Regions from separate parts of the Cryobacterium mannosilyticum genome, predicted to be linked through region 2. Evidence: predicted binding sites of a transcription regulator. Region 2 holds the regulator's gene; the other holds the start of a gene.
What was found. Region 2 encodes LexA, which represses DNA repair genes until DNA is damaged. Its sites were predicted from a motif close to TCGAACANNTGTTCGA; they were not measured.
Positions count from the first base shown of each region.

Region 1: E3O32_RS06055 (HNH endonuclease signature motif containing protein) is a predicted target of LexA. The motif match lies at 2,326-2,341, and genes of this name have one in related genera.

Region 1 covers NZ_SOFM01000016.1:43,463-48,466, reverse strand. The annotation lists gene E3O32_RS06075 (EamA family transporter) at 1-511, opposite strand, end outside; gene E3O32_RS06070 (MarR family transcriptional regulator) at 557-1,063, shown strand; gene E3O32_RS06065 (DUF2269 family protein) at 1,044-1,544, opposite strand; gene E3O32_RS06060 (hypothetical protein) at 1,567-2,226, opposite strand; gene E3O32_RS06055 (HNH endonuclease signature motif containing protein) at 2,421-4,004, shown strand; partial or broken gene E3O32_RS17570 (low temperature requirement protein A) at 4,140-4,769, shown strand; gene E3O32_RS06045 (low temperature requirement protein A) at 4,789-5,004, shown strand, end outside.
Region 2 covers NZ_SOFM01000044.1:69,573-74,576, reverse strand. The annotation lists gene E3O32_RS14375 (histidinol-phosphate transaminase) at 1-179, opposite strand, end outside; gene E3O32_RS14370 (LysM peptidoglycan-binding domain-containing protein) at 243-665, opposite strand; gene lexA (transcriptional repressor LexA) at 946-1,650, shown strand; gene metE (5-methyltetrahydropteroyltriglutamate--homocysteine S-methyltransferase) at 1,731-4,064, opposite strand; gene E3O32_RS14355 (methylenetetrahydrofolate reductase) at 4,241-5,004, opposite strand, start outside.

The DNA of each region.
Region 1 (5,004 bases), on a different contig from region 2:
CCGGCTGTCCCCACCGTTTGGCGAGCACCGTGCCCACGGCCATCACGGCCGCGCCGCCGAGCGCCGCGAGCACCCCGAGCAGGTCGAGCCGCGCCGTGGCCTGCAACACGAGCAGGGCGACCCCGAAGACCCCGGCAATCCCCGCCGCGACCCTCAAACCGGTGACCCGGTCACCCAGGATCCTTGCCGCGAGCACCGTCACGAGCAGCGGCTGCACGGCCCCCATCGTCGCGGCGACACCGCCGGGAAGCCGGTAGGCGGCGAGGAAGAGCAGGGCGAAGAACACGCCGATGTTCAAGGTGCCGAGCACCAGCGACTTCCACCACCAGGCGCCCCGCGGCAGCCTGCGCGTGATCAGCACGATCAGGAGGCCGGCCGGCAGCGCGCGCAGGGTGGCGGCCAGCAGAGGGCGGTCGGGCGGGAGGAACTGGGTCGTCACCAGATAGGTGGTTCCCCAGAAGATCGGGGCCACCATGGTCGTCGTCACCATCCACCATCGATTGCTAAGCACTAAGCCATAATAGCTAAGCGCTTAGGAAAAAGCTAGACTTGTCGCATGACCGACCACGTCGACCGCATCCTCGCGCAATGGGCGGCCGCGCGCCCTGATCTGGACGTGGCGGCGATGGCCGTGCTCGGTCGACTCGCCCGCGCGGCCCGGCTCGCCGACGCCCGCCTCGGCGTCACGTTCGCGGCCCATGGCCTCGACGCTGCGTCCTTCGACGTGCTCGCGACGCTGCGGCGGAACGGGGAACCGTTCCGGCTCACCCCCACCGAGATCCAGCAGAGCGCCATGGTCACCTCGAGTGCCATCGCGCAACGGCTGAACCGGCTCGAGCTGGACGGCCTCGTGCTCCGCAGTCCGAATGCGGCCGACGGGCGAGGCACCGTTGTCAGCCTCACTCCGGAGGGTCGCGCGCTGATCGACCGGGCGCTGCCCGATCACGTCGCCAACCAGGAGCGAATGCTCGCGGGCCTCACCGACGCGCAGCGCGCCGCCCTCGCGACGCTGCTCCAGGCGCTGGCCGAATCCCTGGCTGAGGCTACGGCTTCCAGACCATGAGCACGACCACGATGACCAGCAGGAGCGACGAGATCCCGGATCCCATCGCCACCCGGGAGTAACCGGCGGGCTTGGCGTCGGATGTCCCGACTGCCGAGGTGGCGGTTGCCGAGGTGGCGGTTGCCGAGGCCCCGACGACCGCGGCACCTGCCGTGAGCGCCTCCGCAGCCTGGCGCATGGCCGGCACGACGACGAACAGGTTGATCGCCAGGGCGATCGCGTAGGCGAGGATCGACAGCAGCACCCAGGTCGAGCCGAACGAGAATCCCTCCTCAGGGTCGGCAACCCCGAGGGCGCCGAAGCCGAAGAGGGCCACGACGATCGACAACAGGGTGAACAGGTTCACCGACTTCGCCAGCGAGGCCACCTGACCGGCCTCCCCCGCCCGGATCGAACGCATGGCGGTCATCGGCAGGATGGCCATCGGGCCGACGATGAAGACGGCGGCGACGATGTGCAGGGTGTTGAACAGAGTATCCATGGCTTCAGCGTATTGCTTTACGCTACCGGCCCCGGTCGCCCACGCTGCGCTGGGCAGCCACGGCCGGGTGGTCGTCGGGGAGTCCGTGGCGCTTGCCGGCCGCGAGCAGGGCGAGGTTCTTCTTCTCCCAGTCGCTCACGGCCTGCCGCTGTGGGTCGATTGCCCGGCCGTCGGCGCAGGCAGGGATGCTGCGCCCGCACGTGCAGAAGCCCGGTTTCGCCGGGTCGCCCGAGTGCAGCATCCCGACCCGCCAGATCACCGCCATCGTCCAGTCGAGCTGACGCCCGCCGAGGTCGTTCCGACGTTCGGCTCGCCTGACCAGATCGCTTTCGAGCACGGCGCGGATGCCTCCGCTCACCGTGCGGTCGAACTCACCGGCCACCAGGGCACGAAGTTCGTCGACCTGCCCGGTCAGTTCCGCGATCGTCGCGTCCCGCTCGGCCAGATCGGACTCTGACTTCTCGACGGACTTCCGGTGCACGTTCTGAAGGTCGGCGTACTCGCCGACCCAGAGCATCACGTGGTCGGCGTCCCGGCGTTCGGCCTTCTCGTCGCCCAGGTGGTGCAGGCAGAACGAACAGACCACCTGGTCGCTTGCCGAGGTGAAGTTGAAGGATTGCAGCGACCGGCAGCAAAAGCACTGGGCGCGGATGGCCACATAGAGCGGATACGAGTGCGTCACGGTGTTCTCCCTGGCTGGCCTGCATTCGAGCGTAGCTCGTTGCCGGGAGGACCTGGCAACATTCAATACGACTATTCGACACAAGAACTCGAATAATCCTCGCAATTATGTTCGAGTTGTGGTATTCTCAGTTTATGGCAGGAACCCCTGATCCCCGAGCAACCACCGCCTCCGGTCCAACTGTTGAGGTGGGGATGGCTGCGGATCCCGCCCCAGCCATCCCGGGCACGGATGCCGTCGTGGAGCTCTCCCCGGTGCAGCGGCTGGCCGCGTTGCAGCTGGCCCTGACGGCCGAGCTGGCGGCGGTGCCGTTGGCCAGGCTGAGCGATCTGGACGCGGTCGCGGTGCTCGCCGCGGTCGAGGACCTGGGCCGGAGTGTCGATGCGGCCCGGATCGCGACCGCGTCCGAGGTTGATGTCCGGTCGGTCCGGATCCTACCGGGCCAGTCCCAACCCGCTTTGCCGGCCAGCCTGGGGTGCCGGGACGGGGTGGACGTGATCACCCGCGCCGCCCGCATCTCGGTCAAAGAAACCAAACGCCGCACTCGACTCGGCAGCTTCGTCACGCCCCGCACCGGCGCCGGCCTCATCATGCCGCCGTTCTACCCGGCCGTCGCCGCCGCCCTCACCGCCGGGAAGCTCGGCGTGGAGACAGCGGACGTGATCGTGACCGGGCTGGAACGCATCAGCACCCGGGTCGCCCCCGACGACCTGCACACCGCCGAACGCGCCCTCGTCGCCTGCGCAACCGGAGCGATCACCGAAGAAACCAAAGGGCTCCCCGGCGAAGGCCTCGCGTTTGCCACCGACCTGATCCGCGGCATCGTGCTCCAATGGCAAGCCCGGCTCGACCCCGACGGCACCGCCCCCACCGAACCCATCCGGCAACCCCGCAGCACGATCAGCTTCGGCACTCTCACCGACGGCCTCTACCCCCTCCGCGGCGGCGTCACCCCCGAACTACGCGGCATCATGACCGTCCTCTTCGACACCTACCTCTCCGCACGTTCAACCGCCTTCCCTACCCACGCCGAACAGGGCCTGCCCAACCCCGACCCGACGACGACGGACACCAGGTCCACCAGCACCGAACCGGCCGAGCCGGCCGGTTCCGACCAGCAAGAGGACTGCGGCGCCGACAGCGCCCCGGATGATCTGCCGGCCGGGATCGGGGACGACCGCACCGGCGGCGAGAAACGCGCCGACATCGTCCGGGCCCTCTTCGACCGGGCCGCCCGAGACCCGGCCACCCCCGCCTTGGGCGGCGCCGCCCCCACCGTCCTCGTCCACGTCAACGCGACCGATCTCCTCACCGGCACCGGTGTCGGCTGGGTCGACGGCGTCGACGCCCCCGTCTCGCTCACCACCGTGAAGCAACTCATCTGCACCGGCGGCTATCAAAAGATCCTCTTCGGACCGAACCAGGAAGTGCTCCGCCTGGACCTCAAACAACGCCTCTTCACCCCCGCCCAACGCCGCGCCATCGCCGCCCGCGACGGCGGCTGCATCATCCCCGGCTGCACCTGCCCACCGCACTGGGCCGAACTCCACCACGTCATCCCCTGGGCCGCCGGCGGACCCACCGACATCGACAACGGTGTGATGCTCTGCTGGTTCCATCACCACACCATCGACACCTCCGGTTGGATCATCCGAATGGTCAACGGAACCCCCCAAGTCAAAGCGCCACCCTGGTATGACCCCACCCAAACCTGGCACCCCGCCAACCAAAACCGCACCCGCACCACCAGCACCCGCCTCGTCAGCAACCGCCCCTGACGGTCTCGACCGGATCGACCACCAGTGAGCCCGCGCCGCGACCGCGCGCATGACCCGTGCTCTGCCCTGGGCGTCCTGCCCCATTGAGCTACTCTCAGAGTCTGAACAGAACGGCAGCGGAGGCGAGGAGCGCGCATGTCGAACCAACCGGGTGGCGCACCGCTCTCCTGGGCATCCGCCGCTGCCTTCCGGCGCCACTTCTGGCAGCCGCCCCGGGCCCACGGCGACGTCATCCAGGGGCGCGAGGTCAGTTTCCTCGAACTCTTCTATGACCTCGTCTACGTCGTCGTCATCTCCCAGGCCGCCCACCATCTCTCGGGGGACGTGACGTGGGCGGGCGTGGGCCGGTTCGCCATCGTGTTCGGACTGATCTGGCTGGCCTGGGTCAACGGGGCCACCTATCACGACCTGCACGGCCGCTCCGATGGGCGCACCCGGTCGTACGTCTTTCTGCAAATGGCCGTGTTCGGGCTCCTCGCCGTGTTCACCGGTGAGGCGACGGCAGGCGACGGCCCGGCCTTCGCCGCTGTCTACAGCGTCTACCTCTTCCTGCTCGCCTGGCTCTGGTACACCGTGCGGCGCCAGGACGACCCAGAGTTGCGTTCCAGGGCGACCCCGTACATCGTCGGCGTCGTCGTCTCGGCTGCTCTCGTCGGGGCCAGCGCGCTGCTCCCGGATACGGCGCGCCTCGCGGTGTGGGCGGTCGTCGTCGTCGGCTGGCTGGCTGGGCAGCATCGCCATCCTGGACTGGCGGAACGGGGCCACCCGCGACACCAGCGTCAACGTGAGCGCGTCGTTGATCGAACGGTTCGACCTGTTCACCATCATCGTGCTGGGCGAGGTGGTGGTCGGGGTCGTCAATGGCATCGCGGATGCCGGTCGCACGCCGAGCGCCATCGTCACCGGGATCCTGGGGCTCGGAATCGGATTCGCCTACTGGTGGAGCTACTTCGACTTCGTGGCGGCCAGCCGGGTGAGGTCTGATCGAGGTGCAGTGGCG
Region 2 (5,004 bases):
CGGTTGATGGTGCGGATGGCCTCGGCCATCGCGGCGACGATGTCGCCGGCGACGGCGTCGGGGATCCCGTGCGTGTTCTCGTTCACATTGAGCGCGACGGGCACGTGCAGTTGTGGTGCTCCGTAGGGGGTGAGTCCGCGCAGATTGTCGCGGAGGGGCAGGTCGTTGAGACTGGTCACTCCCCCAATGCTACCGGGGATGCCCGGGTGCCCCCGGGCGGCACCGATCACGCCCCAGTCGATTCAGAACCTGGCCGGCAGGGCGAGGCGCTGGCCCGGCTGCACGTTCTCGGAAGGCAGCTGGTTCAGGCTGACGATCTCGGCGATCACGTCGCGCGGGTCCGAGGTGGGGGCGATGGTCTCGGCCAGCTGCCACAGGGACTGGCCCGACGCGATGGTGACGTAGTCGAAGACCGTTGCGACGTCGGCCACCGTGGCCGCACCGGCGCTGGTGCCCTCCGCCGCTGCGATCCCGCCGTTGAGGGCGAGGGCGAGCGCGACGGCGGCAAGGGGGATCGCTGCGAGCGTCGTGAAGACGACCCGACCGCGTCGGGTGAGGTGCAGGCGGGTGCGGACGGAGGGCATCCGGACGGCGCCTGATCGGACGGCCCCCAGGTCGAGCGCCCCGTTGCTTCCGAGGGCAGTCATTCCGATTGCAGTGCTCATGTCGAACCTCCTGTGTAAAAACGCATCCGGCTCTCGGCCGGGAGAGCCGGATGCGAACCTATGTTCCGAATATATATTCGATTCTTCGAACAATCAAGAGATATTTGCGTTGTTTCCCGAAAAAGGTGACGACACACTCGAATAGATGTTTGTTTATCGTGCTCGAGATGGATACAGTTTCGATTGTCTGGATTGAATCAACCAGACGCCACCGACATTCGGGTCTGACGGCGGTTTCGACCGCTGACAGGACCGGTTCACCGAGACGAGGAGCGACATCGTGACGCAGGACAGCAGCGGTCCCCGCGACAAGGGCGGAACCAGGCGGCGCAAGAGCCTCAGTGAGAAGCAGCTCGCCATTCTGGACGTGATCCAGCGCTCGGTGAGTCAGCGCGGCTATCCGCCGAGCATGCGCGAGATCGGGGACGCGGTCGGCCTCTCGTCGCTGTCGAGCGTCACCCATCAGCTCAACCAGCTGGAGCTGAGCGGGTACCTCCGGCGCGACCCGAACCGGCCTCGGGCGCTCGAGGTGCTGATCGAGATTCCGCAGTCGCCGGAGGACGTGGCGGCCGGCGGTGCGGAGAGCTACCAGTCGGGTGTGCAGGTCGGCGATGCGGCCATGGTGCCGCTGGTCGGCCGGATCGCGGCCGGCGTGCCGATCATGGCCGACCAGATGATCGACGAGATCTTCCCGCTCCCCCGCCAGCTGGTGGGCAAGGGCGAACTGTTCATGCTCAAGGTCGTCGGCGAGTCGATGATCGACGCCGCCATCTGCGACGGCGACTGGGTCGTCGTCCGCCAGCAGAAGACGGCCGAGAACGGCGAGATCGTCGCGGCCATGCTCGACGGCGAGGCGACGGTCAAGGTGTTCCGCCAGCGCGACGGACACATCTGGCTGCTGCCGCGCAACACCAACTTCGAGCCCATCGTCGGCGACCACGCCGAGATTCTCGGCAAGATCGTGGCGGTGCTGCGCTCGGTCTGATCTTCTCGCGCGGAACGGCCCTGTCGGTGTTCCGGCAGGGCCGTTCTGCGTTCGGCTGGCGCTCAGGCCGGGGGCCGCGTTTAGGCGGGGATGCCGGCACCGATGCGCGCGCGCACCGCGCGGGTGGCGGTCACCATGTTGTGCAGCGATTCGGCGGTCTCCGCGTAGCCGCGGGTCTTGAGTCCGCAATCCGGGTTGACCCAGACCTGGCGCTCCGGGATGGATTCGAGGGCCCGGTCGAGCAGCTCGGTGATCTCCGCCACGCTCGGCACCCTCGGTGAGTGGATGTCGTACACGCCCGGTCCGATGCCGTGGTCGAATCCGCCGGCCTCGATGTCGGCGACGACCTCCATCCGGGAGCGCACGGCCTCGATGCTGGTGACGTCGGCGTCGAGGTTCCGGATGGCGTCGATCACCACGCCGAACTCCGAGTAGCAGAGGTGGGTGTGGATCTGGGTGGCGTCGGCCACGCCGGCTGTGGCGAGGCGGAAGGAGCCGACCGACCAGTCGAGGTAGTCGGCGTGGTCCCTCTTCTTCAGCGGGAGGAGTTCGCGCAGGGCAGGTTCGTCGACCTGGACGAGCCTGATCCCGGCCGCCTCGAGGTCGGTGATCTCGTCCCGGAGCGCCAGCGCGACCTGCCGGGCGGTGTCGCCCAACGGCTGGTCGTCGCGCACGAACGACCAGGCGAGGATCGTGACCGGTCCGGTGAGCATCCCCTTGACCGGCTTCCTGGTCAGCCCCTGGGTGTAGGTCGACCAGTCGACGGTGATCGGGCGGGGCCGGGACACGTCCCCCCAGAGGATCGACGGCCGGGTGCACCGGCTGCCGTAGGACTGCACCCAGCCGTTCTCGGTCACCTGGAAGCCGTCGAGCTGCTCGGCGAAGTACTGCACCATGTCGTTGCGCTCCGGCTCGCCGTGCACGAGCACGTCGAGCCCGATCTCCTCCTGCAAGGCGACCACCCGGGCGATCTCCGCCTCCATCAGAGTGCGGTAGCCGTCGGCGGACAGCGTTCCGGCGAGGTGCCTGGCCCTGGCCCGGCGGATCTCCCCGGTCTGCGGGAAGGACCCGATGGTCGTGGTCGGCAGCAGCGGCAGCCCGAGGGCGGCATCCTGCGCGGCCAGCCGGGTCCGGTAGTCGCCGCGGCTGAAGTCCGCCTCGGTGAGCGCCGCGGCGCGGGCACGCACCGCGGAGTCTCGCACGCCGGGAGCGGTGCGCCGGGATTCGAGCGCGGCGGATGCTGCCGCCAGCTCTGCCGCGATGGCTTCCCGGCCCTGCGAGAGGCCTCGGGCCAGGGCGGCGACCTGGCCGACCTTCTGGTCGGCGAAGGCCAGCCAGGACGTCAGTTCGTCGCCGAGCGCGGACTCATCGTCGACGTCGTGGGGAACGTGCAACAGGGAGGTGGACGTGGACACGGCCACCCGCGAGGAGAACGCGCTGAGCCGTTCGGCCTTCTCGAGCGCCCCGGCCAGGTCGCCGCGCCAGATGTTGTGCCCGTCGATCACCCCGGCGACGAGGGTCTTCCCGGCCAGGCCGGGGGTGTCCTGGGACAGGGCGCCGCGCACGAGGTCGAGTCCGATCGCGTCGACCGGTGTACCCGCGAGCACGGGAAGGGCGTCGTCGAGGCTGCCATACGGTGCCGCGACGAAGATGGCCGGCCGGGCGGACAGTCGGCCCAGGGTGGCGTAGGCCCAGCCGAGTGCGGTCAGTGCCTTGTCCCGGGGGGCGTCGATGCTCTCGCTGACCAGAGCCGGCTCGTCGAGTTGCACCCACTCGGCGCCGGCTTCGGCGAGTCGCTGGAGCAAGGTGGCGTAGACGGGGAGCAGGTCGTCGAGGCGGTCCAGGGGCGAGAAACCGGCGGGGGCCTCGTCACTGGCCTTGCTCAGCAGGAGGAACGTGACCGGGCCGACGATGACCGGGCGGGTGAGGTAGCCGGCCGTTTTCGCCTCGACGAACTCCCGCACGATGCGATCGCTGGAGAGCGAGAACACGGTCTCCGGGCCGATTTCGGGGACCAGGTAGTGGTAGTTGGAGTCGAACCATTTCGTCATCTCGAGCGGCAGGTTCTCGCCCGCGCCGCGGGCGAGGGTGAAGTACCCGGCCAGGTCGATCCCCCCGTCGGCGCCCACCAGCGACGCATACCGGGCGGGGACGGCTCCGACGGTGCAGAGGGTGTCGAGCACCTGGTCGTAGAAGGAGAACGAGCCGGGGATGGACGAGTCGTCGGCGCCGAGGCCGAGGGCCACGAGGCGCTCCCGGGTGGCCTGGCGCAGGGTGGCCGCGGTGTCCTCGAGCTCGGCGGCGCTGGTCGTGCCGGCCCAGAACGACTCGACGGCCTTCTTGAGCTGGCGGCGGGGGCCGATCCGCGGGTAGCCGAGGATGGTTCCGGCAGGGAATGGGGAGGTGGCGGTCATGGGGTGTCCTTTGCGGGGTGGGATCGTGCCTCGGATGGTGCGGGGCTTTTCGGTGCGGGCAGTGCCTGTGCCCGCACGATTTCGGGCGCGACGGTATCTCCGAGGCGCGTGCGGGCCGTTCGGTGGGAGGGGAAAGGAAGAGGGTGACGCCCGGAACGGGTCGCGGCGGGGCCGATCTACACGGTCGCCGGCAGCTTCGTCGGCGCCGAGACCGGAGCCGTGAGCAGTCCGCAGCCGCCGAGCACCTCGAGCACGGTCTCGTGCTCGTTGAAGGCGTAGAGGTGCAGCCCGGGAGCCCCGCCGGCGATCACCTGGCCGGCGAGGTCGATGGCGTGCTGGATGCCGATCTCACGCTGGCCTTCCTTGGTCGGTTCGATCTCGAGCCGGATCGACAGGTCGGAGGGCATTGGTTCGCCGGACAGCTCGATGATGCGGCGCAGTCTCGCCGGGCTCGTCACCGGCATGATGCCGGGAAGGAGCGGGAAGAGGACGCCGGCCTCCCTGGCGCGCTGGGCGAAGCAAAGGTAGTCGTCGGCATGGAAGAACAGCTGCGTGATGCCGAGGTTCGCCCCCGCCGCCTGCTTGGCGAGCAGGGTGTCGATGTCCTGCGCCGAGGACCGGGAGCGCGGGTGCCCGTTCGGGAACGCCGCCACGGCGATGCGCACCTTCTCGCGCCCGGGCTTCACGGCGCGGGCGGCCGGGATGCCGGGGATGATCGACTCCCGGTACGGTGATTTCTCGGCCTGGACCCGGTGGATGAGCTGCACGAGTTCGGCGGCGCTGCCGAAGTCACCGAGGAACGCCTCGCCCTCCTTCGCTCCCGCCGGGGGGTCGCCGCGCAGCGCGAGGAAGCTGCGCACTCCCGCGTCGAGGAACTCACGGATCAGCCGGTTCGCCTCCTCATGGGTGGAGCCGACGCAGGTGAGGTGGGCCATGGCCT